2 regions of the Nonomuraea fuscirosea genome follow, and region 2 is predicted to be linked to the other one. Evidence: predicted binding sites of a transcription regulator. Region 2 holds the regulator's gene; the other holds the start of a gene.
The links. The regulator HrcA, encoded in region 2, represses chaperone genes, less so after heat shock. The targets are predictions, from matches to a motif close to TTGGCACTCTCNNNNNGAGAGTGCCAA.
Positions count from the first base shown of each region.

Region 1: the regulator HrcA is predicted to act here: its motif matches at 2,685-2,711, upstream of groES (co-chaperone GroES).

Region 1 covers NZ_CP109074.1:9,233,908-9,240,723, forward strand. The annotation lists gene OIE67_RS41945 (DUF7711 family protein) at 1-355, opposite strand, end outside; gene groL (chaperonin GroEL) at 594-2,213, opposite strand; gene groES (co-chaperone GroES) at 2,285-2,596, opposite strand; gene OIE67_RS41960 (class I SAM-dependent methyltransferase) at 2,935-4,122, shown strand; gene OIE67_RS41965 (hypothetical protein) at 4,316-6,157, shown strand; gene tsaD (tRNA (adenosine(37)-N6)-threonylcarbamoyltransferase complex transferase subunit TsaD) at 6,197-6,816, opposite strand, start outside.
Region 2 covers NZ_CP109074.1:7,666,684-7,673,499, reverse strand. The annotation lists gene hemW (radical SAM family heme chaperone HemW) at 1-220, shown strand, start outside; gene OIE67_RS34895 (DUF4870 domain-containing protein) at 227-1,048, opposite strand; gene OIE67_RS34890 (DUF3097 domain-containing protein) at 1,045-1,851, opposite strand; gene OIE67_RS34885 (hypothetical protein) at 1,869-2,348, opposite strand; gene hrcA (heat-inducible transcriptional repressor HrcA) at 2,854-3,867, shown strand; gene dnaJ (molecular chaperone DnaJ) at 3,879-5,021, shown strand; gene OIE67_RS34870 (16S rRNA (uracil(1498)-N(3))-methyltransferase) at 5,018-5,743, shown strand; gene OIE67_RS34865 (hypothetical protein) at 5,940-6,596, opposite strand; gene OIE67_RS34860 (SigE family RNA polymerase sigma factor) at 6,593-6,816, opposite strand, start outside.

The sequences.
Region 1 (6,816 bases), 1.6 Mb from region 2:
CCAGCACCTCGGTCTCGATCCCGGCCAGCGACCAGAACCGGACGGGCTCGTGAATGCGATGGTTGGCCACCGGATCCCGGTGGGAGCGCCACCAGTACGCGATCCCGCCCTTGTCCAGGTGCAGGAAGTCCACCAGCCAGGCTGTGCCGGGTGGGTGGGAGCCCCACGACACGTCCTCGGACGGCAGATTAAGCACGAAGACGACCTCGATCGCCTCGATCGGGTCGGCTCCCCCCAGCAGGTCACCGAAGACGTACGCCTCCCGCAGGAACGGCTCGTCCGCCGGCACGCGCCGGGTCTGCTCGCACGCCTCCGCGAGCATCCGCAACCGCTCCACAGCCCGCCGGTACTGCATCCGCGCCGCCCTCCCCACGTCGAGTCAGCGCCCAGCGTACGACCTGCTCACACGCCGCCGGGATGTCGAGGAACGCCTCACGCCCGCATGTCGCCCGGCGCTCCAGAAACGCGCCACAGCCCACACACCGCCCAGCACTTCGCTGACGCCTCCCGGCCCGCACGGCCCCCCACACTCCAAAAACGCGTCACGGCCCGCACCCCCAGTGGGGACGGGCCGTGAAACGGTCGGGCGTGGGTCAGTGGCCGTGGCCGTGACCGTGACCCTGGCCGGCGGCCGGGGCCTCCTCCTCGGGCTTGTCCACCACGAGCGCCTCGGTGGTGAGCAGCATGCCCGCGATCGACGCCGCGTTCTGCACGGCCGAGCGCGTGACCTTGACCGGGTCGATGACGCCCTGGTCGAGCAGGTTGCCGTATTCGCCGGTGGCGGCGTTGAAGCCCTCGCCGGCCTTCAGCTCGGCCACCTTGTGCGTCACCACGTAACCCTCGAGACCGGCGTTCTCGGCGATCCAGCGGGCGGGCTCCACCAGGGCGCGGCGCACGACGCCGACACCGGTGGCCTCGTCGCCCGTCAGACCGAGGTCGTCGAGGTCCTTGGAGACGTGGATGAGCGCGGAGCCACCGCCGGAGACGATGCCCTCCTCGATCGCGGCGCGCGTCGCGGAGATCGCGTCCTCGAGGCGGTGCTTCTTCTCCTTCAGCTCCACCTCGGTGGCGGCGCCGACACGCAGCACGCACACACCGCCGGCGAGCTTGGCCAGGCGCTCCTGCAGCTTCTCACGGTCCCAGTCGGAGTCGGACTGCTCGATGGCAATCTTGATCTCCTTGACGCGGTCCTCGATGGCCTGCGCGTCGCCGGCGCCGTCGACGATGGTCGTGGCGTCCTTGGTGACGACGACGCGGCGGGCCGTGCCGAGCACCTCGAGACCGACGTGCTCCAGCTTGAGGCCGACCTCCTCGCTGACGACCTGGCCGCCGGTGAGGATGGCCATGTCCTGCAGCATCGCCTTGCGGCGGTCACCGAAGCCCGGGGCCTTGACGGCCACGGAGGTGAAGGTGCCGCGGATCTTGTTGGTGACCAGGACGGCCAGGGCCTCGCCCTCGACGTCCTCGGCGACCACGAGCAGCGGCTTCTTGGTCTGGGCGATCTGCTCCAGCAGCGGCAGGAAGTCCGCGATGGAGGCGATCTTGCCCTGGGTGAGCAGGATGTAGGCGTCCTCGAGGACGGCTTCCATCCGCTCGGGGTCGGTCACCATGTAGGCCGACAGGTAGCCCTTGTCGAACTGCATGCCCTCGGTGAACTCGAGCTCCATGCCCATGGCGTTGGACTCTTCGACGGTGAGGACACCGTCCTTGCCCACCTTGTCGAACGCCTCGGCGATCAGCTCGCCGATCTTGGCGTCCTGGGCGGAGATCGTCGCGACGTTGGCGATCTCCTTCTTGTCACCGACCTCACGGGCGCTGGCGAGCAGCTTGTCGCTGATCTCCTTGGCGGCCTTGTCGATGCCGCGCTTGAGCGACAGCGGCGAGGCGCCGGCGGCCACGTTGCGCAGGCCCTCGCGGACCATGGCCTGGGCCAGGACGGTCGCGGTGGTGGTGCCGTCGCCCGCGATGTCGTTGGTCTTGGTGGCCACTTCCTTGGCGAGCTGGGCGCCGAGGTTTTCGTAGCGCTCTTCCAGCTCGATCTCACGAGCGATGGTCACACCGTCGTTCGTGATCGTCGGCGCACCGAACTTCTTGTCGATGACGACGTTGCGGCCACGGGGGCCGAGGGTTACCTTCACGGCGTCCGCGAGGGCGTTCACACCGCGCTCGAGCGCGCGGCGGGCATCCTCGTTGAACTCCAGGATCTTCGCCATAACTGAAAGTCCTCTCCTAGCGTCGAAAGCCCCGGCCGCCCTCAAGAGCGCCCGGGGCTCGACACATCCGGCTACTTCTCGATGATCGCGAGAACATCGCGGGCGGAGAGCACGAGGTACTCCTCGCCGCCGTACTTGACCTCGGTGCCGCCGTACTTGCTGTAGAGGACGATGTCGCCCTCAGAGACGTCGAGCGGAATCCGCTTGTCGCCGTCCTCGTCCCAGTTGCCCGGGCCCACCGCGAGGACCTTGCCCTCCTGCGGCTTCTCCTTGGCGGTGTCAGGGATGACCAGGCCGGAAGCGGTGGTCTGCTCGGCCTCAAGCGGCTGAACCACAATGCGGTCGCCGAGCGGCTTAACGGGAACCTTGGTGGCGGTCGTCACGATCGGACCTCCCCTTCAGATTTGAATGATCAGAAGAGGCGACCAGCTGGGCCTGCCGTCGCGGGTGTCAGACCTGCCTCGTCGCACGTTGGCACTCTCAAGGGGAGAGTGCCAACACGAAACATATGCAAGAGGGGCTTGACAGTCAACACGAACGCGTCTGCTCTGAGCGATCAGGCGTCAAAGCCTGGCCTTCGTCAAGTCTTCCACGTGGACGAATACCCCCATCCCGCCCATGCCATCCGTCCGCTGTCCTGCTGCCCATGCCGCATGGGCAGCAGGACGGGCAGCGGCTCGCGGGACGATCCGGGTACGCCGTGGCGCTAACGTCGGACGACGTGGACCTCGACGCCTTCACCGAGTTGCTGACCCCGCGCGGCCAGGAGGCGTTGGCGCGGGCCGGGGAGCTCGCCGGCGCCGACCCGGTCGCCGCCGCGACCGCGCTGCGCAGGACGTATGACGCCGCCCTCACCTCCGCCGCGCTCACCCAGGCGGGGCTCAGGGAACGGGCGAAGGCCAAGTTCGGCCGGGATGCGACCGTGATGTATTTCACGCCCCATGGCCTGGAGCAGTCCACCAGGGCGGAGGTCGCCGAGCACCGCGCCCGCCGCCTCATGAGGATGATCGAACCGTCGGCCGCTCCCGCGGTGGCGGACGCCTGCTGCGGCATCGGCGGTGACCTGCTCGCGCTGGCCCGCGCCGGCTGCGCCGTGACCGCCGTCGACACCGACCCGCTGACCGTCGCCGTGGCCGCGGCCAACGCCCGCGCGCTCGGCGTGGCCGACCGGGTGACGGTGCGCGTGGGCGACGCGGCGGAGATCAGGCCGGAGGCGTACGACGTGCTGTTCGCCGACCCGGCCAGGCGGACCGGCAGGGGCAGGACGTTCGATCCCATGGCCTACTCCCCGCCCTGGCCCGTGGTGCTCGACCTGATCTCGCGCGCCCGCCTGGCCTGCGTCAAGGTCGCGCCCGGCATCCCGTACGAGTTCATCCCCGAGGGCGCGCAGACCGAGTGGGTCTCGTACAAGGGCGAGGTCAAGGAGGCCACGATCTGGACCGGCCAGGGCGGCGGCCGGCGCGCCACCCTGCTGCCCGGCGGCCACGCCCTCACCGCCCCCGGCACCGAAGCCACCGCCGCGCCGGTGGGCCCGGCCGGCCGGTACGTCTACGAGCCCGACGGCGCCGCCGTCCGCGCCCATCTCGTCGCCGAGGTGTCCGAGCTGGTCGGCGGCAGGCTGCTCGACCCGCTGATCGCCTACATCACCGCGGACGATCCGGTGGACACCCCATGGGCCACCAGATACGAAATAGAGGACATTCTTCCGTTCTCTCTGAAAAAACTCCGCGCGCTACTCCGTGAGCGACAAATCGGCAATGTCACCATCAAAAAACGGGGCTCCGCCGTCGACATCGAACGCCTCCGCACCGACCTACGCCTCAAAGGCGACAACTCCGCCGTCGTCATCTTGACCCGCATTCTCGACAAACCATCGGTTCTTCTCTGCAAACCCCTCTCACCTGCCTGAACCCCCAATCTCAGTCATCCGCGCGTTAACGGCGATCTTTCACTTCGGCCCTGACGGACCTTGATCGAAGGGCTAAGGTTGGCGGGCGGGAGTTCTCCCCCTTAATGCGGTCACCCGCGTTCTCGCTCTTTCAGTTGAACCGGACCAACCCCACCGCTGCGCGGCAGACCGTCGGCGAGCGAAGGAGCTTTCGGTGGACCATTCCAACCACACCACCCTGCTTCAGACGGGCGCGCATGACGCCGTACCGAAGAGAATGCGCGACCTGCTCGCGCGGGCCGCCCAGGACCACGTCTACGAGCAGCGCACCCAGGGCGCCGTGCTCGACGAGATCCGCCAGCGGCTCGAAGGCATGGAGTGGCTGCTGCGCGAGGTGCGCGAGCGCGAGCTGGGCGGGCTCAGCGGCACGCTGGAGTCGGTGAGCGGGCGGCTGGAGGAGATCTCCGCCAAGCCGCCGATGTGGGCGGAGGGCCTGGCACAGCACGTCGAGGCCGTACGCGACCACGTGGACGCCGTGGGCGCCAAGGTGGGCGACGTCGACGCGAAGGTCGGCGACGTGGACGCCCGGGTGGCCCCCGTCGCCGAGTTGCCGAGCTTGTGGGCCGACCTCGGCACCGTGGGCGAGAGCGTGGACGAGGCGCTCAACCGGCTGCAGACGGTGCTCGACAGCACCGACGGCATCACTAAGGGCATGTCCGAGTTCTCCGCCAGGCTGGCCACGCTCAACTCCAGCATGGAGGCCGCGGCCAGCCGCTTCACCCGGCTCGACAAGTCGATGTCCGATCTGACCACCCGTACCGACCGGGTCGAGGTCGCGATGAGCGACCTGTCGGAAAACGTCACCGAGCAGCTGCAGAGCACCACCGATCAGCTGACCGGCCGGGTCGAGGCGAGCGAGCAGCGCGTCACCGCCCGGCTCGACGAGGCGGACCAGCGGCTCACGACCCGGCTCGACCAGACCGACCAGCGCCTCGCGGTCCGGCTCGACGAGACCGACCAGCGCCTGGCCACCGCGCTCCTGGAGGCCGACGAGCGCCTCGTCAGCCGGCTCAAGGAGGCCGACGAGCAGCTCACCGGCCGCCTGACCAGCGTCGAGCAGCGCCTGACCACCAGGCTCGACGAGACCGACCAGCACCTCGCCGTGCAGCTCGGCGAGAGCGAGCAGCGCCTGACGGCCCGCCTCAGCGGCGTGGACGCCCGCCTCGACCGGGCCGAGGGCAGGTTGCAGGGGCTCGACTCCCGGCTCACCGGGTTCGACAGCCGGCTGGAGTCCGCGGACGAGGGCCTGGCCGACATCGACACCAGGCTCGACGGCCTCGACGGCCGGATCGGCGGGGTCGACCAGCGGCTGCTGTCCATGGACGGCCGGCTCGGCGCGGTGGACAAGCGCCTGGGCACCCTGGACGGCCACCTGGGCCGCCACGACGACCGGTTCGACGCGCTCGACGTACGGGTGGACGCCCGCTTCGCCTCGCTCGACGAGCGCATGGCCACCACCGACCAGCACGTCAGCGAGACCGCCACCCGCAACGAGGGCCGCTTCAACAAGCTGGACAACCAGATCGACGCCATCGACGAACGGCTCGGCGAGGCGGAAGAGCACATGAGCAGCCGGTTCGACGCCGTGGACGGCCACTTCGGCGGGCTCGACACCCGCTTCAACGGCCTCGACACCCACCTCAACGGCCTGGCCACCCGCGCCGAGCAGACCGGCGCTCACCTGGAGTCGGTCGACGACCGGATCGAGGCCGTCAACGAGCGGATGACCCAGCTGCCCGCCACCCTGGCCATCCCCGAGCAGGTCGGCGAGCTGATCCAGACCCACTCGGGCGAGCAGGCCGAGCGTCTCACCGCCGCCACCGAGGCGCTCACCGAGCTCGTACGGTCCCGCCCCGACCACGACGAGCTGGCCGGCACGGTGTCCGGCATCGTCAACCCCGCGACGGACGACCTGACCAAGCGCCTGGGCGCCCTGGAGGAGACCATGCTGGCCCTGGCCGAAGCCCTCCTGCGCCCGACCCGCCCCAAGGAGTGAGCCACAGACCGCCCTCGCCACGCGGGCGGGGGCGGCCGGTCAGACGTGCACGGTCGTGATCGGCAGCGACGAGTCGGCCGGGATCCCCAGCGTCGACGGCGTCACCCCGGCCGCGACCAGGTCGGACCCGAGCGCGGCGACCATGGCCCCGTTGTCGGTGCACAGCCCGGGACGAGGCACCCGCAGCCGTACGCCGGCCGCCTCGCACCGCTCCTGGGCCAGCGCCCGCAGCCGCGAGTTGGCCGCCACCCCGCCGCCGATCAGCAGGTCGTGCACGTCGTATTTCCGGCACGCCTGCAGCGCCTTGCGGGTCAGCACGTCGACCACGGCCTCCTGGAAGGAGGCGGCCACGTCGGGCACGTGCACGGACTGCCCGGACGCCTCGCGGGCCTCGACCCACCGGGCGACGGCCGTCTTGAGCCCAGAGAAGGAGAAGTCGAGCGTGCCGTCGTCGATCTTGCCGCGCGGGAACGCGATGGCCGCCCCCGACCCGTCGCGCGCGGCCCTGTCGATGTACGGGCCGCCGGGGAAGGGCAGCCCCAGCACCCGAGCGACCTTGTCGAACGCCTCACCGGCCGCGTCGTCCACGGTGGAGCCGAGCGAGATCACGTCGCCGGCGACGTCGGGCACGAGCAGCAGTGAGGAGTGACCGCCGGAGA
Region 2 (6,816 bases):
GCTCGGCCAGGACGACCGCGACGCCGAGCGGCTGATGCTGGAGCTGCGGCTGGCCTCCGGCTACCCGCTGGCGCGGGTGGCGCCGGCCGCCCGCCCGGCCGTGGCGAGCGCCCTGGCGCGCGGGCTGCTGGAGCCCGAGCCGTTCAAGGCCGGCTTGATGGTGCTCACCCTCCAGGGCCGGTTGCTCGCCGACGCCCTCGTCAGGGACCTCCTGGTATGAGGGGGTTCAGGTGATCATCCGGATGGAGAACGGGTAGCGGTACGGCTGCCCCTTGTTGCTGGCCACGGCGGCCTGGATGTGGAAGATCAGGGACAGCACCCAGATGACCGGCAGCAGCAGGACGCCGATGAAGATGACCGTCAGGATGCCCGCGACGAGGTAGCCGATGAACATCGTGATCTGGAAGTTCAGCGCCTCCGCCGCCTGGTCCCGGACATAGGGGGACTCGTCCTTCTTCATCAGGTAGATGATCAGCGGGCCGATCCACGAGACCAGCAGGCCGAGCAGGTGCGACAGCATCGCCATGGTGGTGTCGTCGGTGCCGGGGCGGGGGCCGAACCTGCCGGGGACGTACGGCTCGCCACGGCCGGGAGCGTAACCGTGGGGCTGCCCGTAGCCGGGCTGACCGCCGTGACCGGGCTGACCGTAGCCCGCTTGCCCGTAGCCCGCTTGACCGTAGTTGGGCTGGCTGGGACCGGGCTGGCCGTAGTTCGGGATCGAGCTGGGCTGCTGCCCGTAGGGGAGCTGCTGACCGGACGGGTTCTGCTGCCCGTATCCGGGTTGCTGCCCGTAACCCGGCTGTGAGCCGGGCTGCTGGCCATACCCGGGCTGTTGACCGTAGCCGGGTTGCTGGCCGTACCCGGGCTGAGAGCCGGGTTGCTGCCCGTACCCCGGCTGGGAGCTGGGCTGCTGGCCGTAGGACGGCTGTGAGCCGGGTTGCTGCCCGTAGCCGGGCTGGGGGCCGGACGCCGGAGGTTGGATGTCGGCCGCGGAGATCTTCTTGGTGGCGTCGTCATCGGGCGGCGGCTGGGGCGGGTCCTGGCTCATGGTGCCTCCGTAACGAAGTCGATCAGTTCCTCGACCCGGCCGAGCAGTTCCGGCTCCAGGTCCGTGTACGTCGAGACGGCGCCGAGAATGCGCCGCCAGGCCTGCGCCGGCTCCGTCCGCCAGCCCAGGGCCGCGATCACGCCCTCCTTCCACGGCACCCCGCGCGGCACGTCCGGCCAGGCGGGGATGCGCAGCACGGAGGGTTTGACCGCCTGCCAGATGTCGATGTACGGATGCCCCACCACGAGCACGTCCGGCGAGGTGATCTCGGCGGCGATCCTGCTCTCCTTGGAGCCGGGCACCAGGTGGTCCACCAGCACGCCCAGCCGGCGCCCCGGCTCGGGGCCGAACTCGGCCACGATGGCGGGCAGGTCGTCCACGCCTTCGAGGTATTCGACCACGACTCCCTCGACCCGCAGGTCGTGGCCCCAGATCTTCTCGACGAGGGCGGCGTCGTGGACGCCTTCCACGTAGATCCGGCTCTGCCTGGCGACCCTGGCCCGCAGCCCCTCCACCGCGACGGAGCCCGAGGCGCTGCGCCGGGGCGCGGCGGGGGCGGCGGCGGGGCGTACCAAGGTCACGGGCTTGCCCTCCAGCAGGAAGGCGGCGGGCGCCAGCGGGAACAGGCGGCGTTTGCCGAACCGGTCCTCCAGCGTGACGGCCTCCTTGTCGCAGGCCACCACGGCGCCGCAGAAGCCGCTGTCGGCGTCCTCGACGACCAGATCCATCTCGGCGGGCACCTTGGGGATCTTCCCCTTGCCCGGCCGACGCCAGTTTCCCGCCAGAACATCGCCCTCGTACACACGGGGACCGTAGCAAATCACCCGCTGACCGCAAGGCGCTTGCGCGCGCCGCTACGGCGGACCAGGACGACGACCGTGCCGGCGACGGCGGCCAGCAGGCCCGCGCCGGGCAGCAGGAACAGCCCCGCCAGCCCGCCGGTGACGCCGCCCAGACTGGACAGGAGGTCGCGGCCCACGCCGTAGCGGACGGTGGCCTGCTCCTGGTTGGTGCAGGTGAGCTGGTAGTCGCCCTTGGCCGGCGCGTTGATCACGAGGATCTCCTGCCAGGTCGTGTCGTTCCAGGTGACACTCTGGTTCCCCGCGACCTTGGCGAGCCTGGCCTGGCCGGGGCCGCCGGAGATGGCGCAGTCGTAGGAGATGCGGGCGGCGCTGGCGACGTACACGGCGGGTTTGTCGGCCGGATCGACCGTCACCGTGACGCTCTCGCCGGACTCGAACGTCTTCGTCGGCGCCATGTCCGTCACGCTGCTCACCAGGCCGCCGCCGAACAGAGCCACGCCCGCCACCGCGCACGCCAGGAACACGCCCCAGGCGGCGGCGAGCCACCACAGGCTGGGTTTTATGGCTTTGGAGTCGATTCGTGGTGGAAATTGGGCCTGTTGGCCGTATTGTCCGTACTGAGGTGGCGGGCCGAACTGGGTGGGCTCACCGTACTGCGGCGGCTGCCCGTGGGGTGGAGGCTTTCCGTACTGGGGCGGCTGCCCCTGCGGCGGTTGCCCGTACGGTGACTGTCCGTAGGGTTGTGAGCCGGGTTGCGGCCCGTACTGAGGAGGTTGCGGCTGACCGTGGTGGGGCCCCTGCTCAGACGGGGGGCCGTACGGCCGGGGCTGAGAATCGTCGGTCATGCTGGCCAGTCTGAGGCCTGTCGCTCACACCACGCCAGCAGCAGGATGGGACCCGCTGTTATCGCACCTTGTGGGCGAGAGCCGTACACTTGGCACTCGGGAACACAGAGTGCTAGACACCGCGTTCCTGAAAGAGACAGAGGCAGGAGGTGAGCACGTGCTCGACGAACGGAAGCTGGCTGTGCTCAGGGCCATTGTCGAAGACTACGTGTCCACCAACGAACCGGTGGGCTCCAAGGCGCTCGCCGAGCGTCACAACCTGAAGGTCTCCCCGGCCACGGTCAGAAACGACATGGCCGCGCTGGAGGAGGAGGGTTACATCACCCAGCCGCACACCAGCGCGGGCCGCGTGCCGACGGACAAGGGCTACCGCCTGTTCGTCGACCGGCTCTCGCAGGTGAAGCCGCTGTCCGGAGCCGAGCGCAGGGCCATCGAGACGTTCCTGGCCGGCGCGGTCGACCTCGACGACGTGGTCACCCGCACCGTCCGGCTGCTCGCGCAGCTGACCCGGCAGGTCGCGGTCGTGCAATATCCGACGCTGACCCGTTCGACGGTCAGGCACGTCGAGCTGGTCCCGCTGAGCGACCGGCGGGTCATGCTGGTGCTGATCACCAACACCGGCCGCGTCGAGCAGCGCGTGGTCGAGCTGCCCGAGGTGGTGGAGGACGCCCGCATCGCGCATCTGCGCGCCGTGCTCAACTCCTGCCTCGACGGCTGCGGCCTGAGCAGTGTGCCCGACCTGGTCGCCGACCTGCCCGAGCGGCTGCCCCTCGAAGACCGGCCCGTGGTGGCCACGGTCCTGTCGGTCCTGCTCGAGACGCTGGTCGAGCGGCACGACGAGAAGATCGTGTTCGCCGGCGCGGCCAACCTCGCCGGCGCCGACTTCACCACCGGCCTGCGCGACGTGCTGGAGGCGCTGGAGGAGCAGGTCGTCCTCATGCGGCTGCTCGGCGAGACAACCTCAGACACCCCGTCCGCGCTCACCGTGCGCATCGGCGCGGAAAACCCCTACCTGCGGGGGACATCCATCGTCGCGACCGGATACGGTTCTGGCGACAACCAACTGGCCCGGCTCGGCGTACTCGGGCCGACCAGGATGGATTATCCCGTGACGATGGGCGCCGTACGCGCGGTGGCACGCTACGTCAGCCAGATACTGGCTGCATCATAAGAGGTCGATAAGTGGCAAACAGCGACTACTACGCCACCCTCGGGGTGCGCCGTGACGCGAGTCAGGACGAGATCAAGAAGGCGTACCGCCGACTCGCCCGTGAGCTGCACCCCGACGTGAACCCCGATCCTGAGACCCAGGAGCGGTTCAAGGAGATCACGCAGGCCTACGAGGTGCTCTCCGACCCCAACAAGCGCCAGATGTACGACCTGGGTGGCGACCCCTTCGGCGGTGCGGGAGCGGGCGCGGGCGCCGCGGGCGGGTTCGGCGCGGGCTTCCCGTTCAGCGACATCATGGACGCCTTCTTCGGCACGGCGGCCGGCGCCCGCGGGCCGCGCTCACGCGCCCGCAGGGGTCGCAACGCCACCATCCGGGTGGAGCTCGACCTGCGCGAGACGGCGTTCGGCACCACCCGCGAGCTGGCCGTCGACACGGCCGTGGTGTGCGAGGTGTGCCACGGCGCCGGCGCCGCGCAGGGTACCCACCCCGACACCTGTGACATGTGCAACGGGCGCGGTGAGATCTCCCAGGTCACCCGCTCCTTCCTGGGCCAGGTCATGACCTCGCGGCCGTGCCCTCAGTGCGGTGGTTTCGGGACGATCATCCGCCACCCCTGCCAGGAGTGCTCCGGCGACGGCCGGGTCCGCACCCGCCGTACGATCAAGGTCCGCATCCCCGCCGGCGTCGAGGACGGCACGCACATCCAGCTCGCCGGCGAGGGCGAGGTCGGCCCGGGCGGCGGCCCGCCGGGAGACCTCTTCCTGGAGATCGTCGAGCGCCCCCACGAGATCTTCGAACGGCGCGGCGACGACCTCCACTGCACCGTGCAGATCCCGATGACGGCCGCCGCGCTCGGCACCGTGCTGGCGGTGGAGACGCTCGACGGCTCCGAGGAGATCGACGTCCGCCCCGGCACCCAGTCCGGCCAGGTCATCACCATGTACGGCCGGGGCGTGCAGCGCCTCAACGAGTCCGGCAGGGGCGACCTGCTCATCCACGTCAACGTCGAGACGCCGACCCGGCTCGACACCGCCCAGGAAGAACTGCTCCGCGAGCTGTCCAGGCAGCGGGGTGAGGAGCGCCCGCCTGGCAAGTTCGCACCGGGTCAGCAGGGTTTTTTCTCCCGCCTGCGTGACGCCTTCAACGGCCGTTGACGGCGCCCGTCTTCCTGGCCGAGGCGCTCGACGGCCCCGGGCTGACGCTCGACGGGCCCGAAGGGCGGCACGCCGCCTCCGTACGACGGCTGCGCGCGGGTGAGCGGGTCGATCTGACCGACGGCGCCGGCACGGTGGCCGAGTGCGTCGTACGCGAGACGCTGAAGGACGCGCTCAGGCTCGACGTGCTGCGCCGCTACCGGGTCGAGGCGCCCGCGCCCCGGCTCGTCGTCGTCCAGGGGCTGCCCAAGGGCGACAGAGGTGAGCTCGCGGTCGAGATGATGACCGAGGCCGGCGTGGACGTGATCGTCCCGTGGGCGGCCGCGCGGAGCATCACCCAATGGAAGGGCGACAAGGTCGCCAAGGCGCTCGGCCGGTGGCGGGCCACGGCCCGTGAGGCGGGCAAGCAGGCCCGCCGCTTCCACCTGCCCGAGGTGACCGACCTGGCCACGACGGCGCAGGTCGAACGGCTGCTCACCGGGGCGGCCCTCGGCCTGGTGCTGCACGAGGAGGCGGCCGAGCCGCTGTCGAAGGTGACACTGCCCGTGAGCGGCGACATCGTGATGGTCGTGGGGCCCGAGGGAGGCGTCTCGGAGGACGAGATCGCCCGGTTCGGGGCGGCTGGGGCGGCGCCGGTGCTGCTGGGGCCGACGGTCCTGCGCACGTCCACGGCGGGGGTCGCGGCGGCGGCCGTCCTGCTGAGCCGTACCGGACGCTGGTGAGGCGCGAGAGCCGCACAGGCCGTGAGAACCGCTCAGGCGTGAGAACCGCTCAGGCGTGAGAACCGCTCAGGTTGCGAGAGCTGCTCAGGCCGTGAGAACCGCTCAGGCTGTGAGGGTGTGACCGCGACGGTGCGGTGGTGAAGGTGTGACCGCGACGGTGCGGTCGTGAGGGTGTGCGGGGGCCGGCTGAGCCGGGTCAGGGCACCGTGGTGTCGGAGGTGTCCTGGAGCGGGCTGGCCAGGTCCGCGGGTGTCTCCATCGCGTCGTCGGTCGGCGGGCACTCCTCAGGCGGGCACGCCGTGGGCGCCACGCTCGTCTCCTCCATCGTCGGCGTCGGTGTCGGCGATGGTGACAGCGTAGGACAGTCGGCAGGAGGCTCGGTCTGCTCGGCCAGGGTCGAGGGGCAGTCGGTCGGCGTCGGGCTGGGCGACGGGGACGGCCTGCTGGTCGACTCGGCCTTGCGGCTGGTGCGCGGGGTCGGCGGCTTGGAGGTCTCGGGGATCACGACCGCGGGCGGGTCGGTGGTCCGCTCCGGCGGGGGAGGCTGTAGGGAGCGGGTGGTGGAGGAGTTGGAAGGAGCCTCGGAGGTCGTCTCGTTGTCGATGGGGGCGGCCGGAATCTGGTCGATGATCTGCGAGCGCAACGAGGGAACGGCCATCACGATCGTTCCCGCCACCAGCAGGGCGCTGGCGGCGGCCGCGCCCGCTCGCCACCAGAACAGATTGCGCACTCCACGCCGCTCGATGCGGCCACGGATGATCTCCAGTCCTTCCGGCGAGGGTACGACCGCGTCCGCCTCCGCGCGGAGCGCACGGCGCAAGAGGTCGCCGTACTCGTCGGGGGGATGGGTCATGACATTTTCTCCAGGACCGATCGCAACGCGGCCATACCACGTGCCGTGTGGCTCTTGACCGCGCCCTTGCTGATGCCCATGGCGTGAGCGATCTCAGCTTCGGACAGATCACCGTAGTAGCGTAGAACCAGTGCTTCTCTCTGTCGGGTCGGCAGGGCTCGTAACGCCTCGATGACGGCGGAGCGTTCCAGCTCGCCGATCGCGCCGTTCTCGGCGCTCG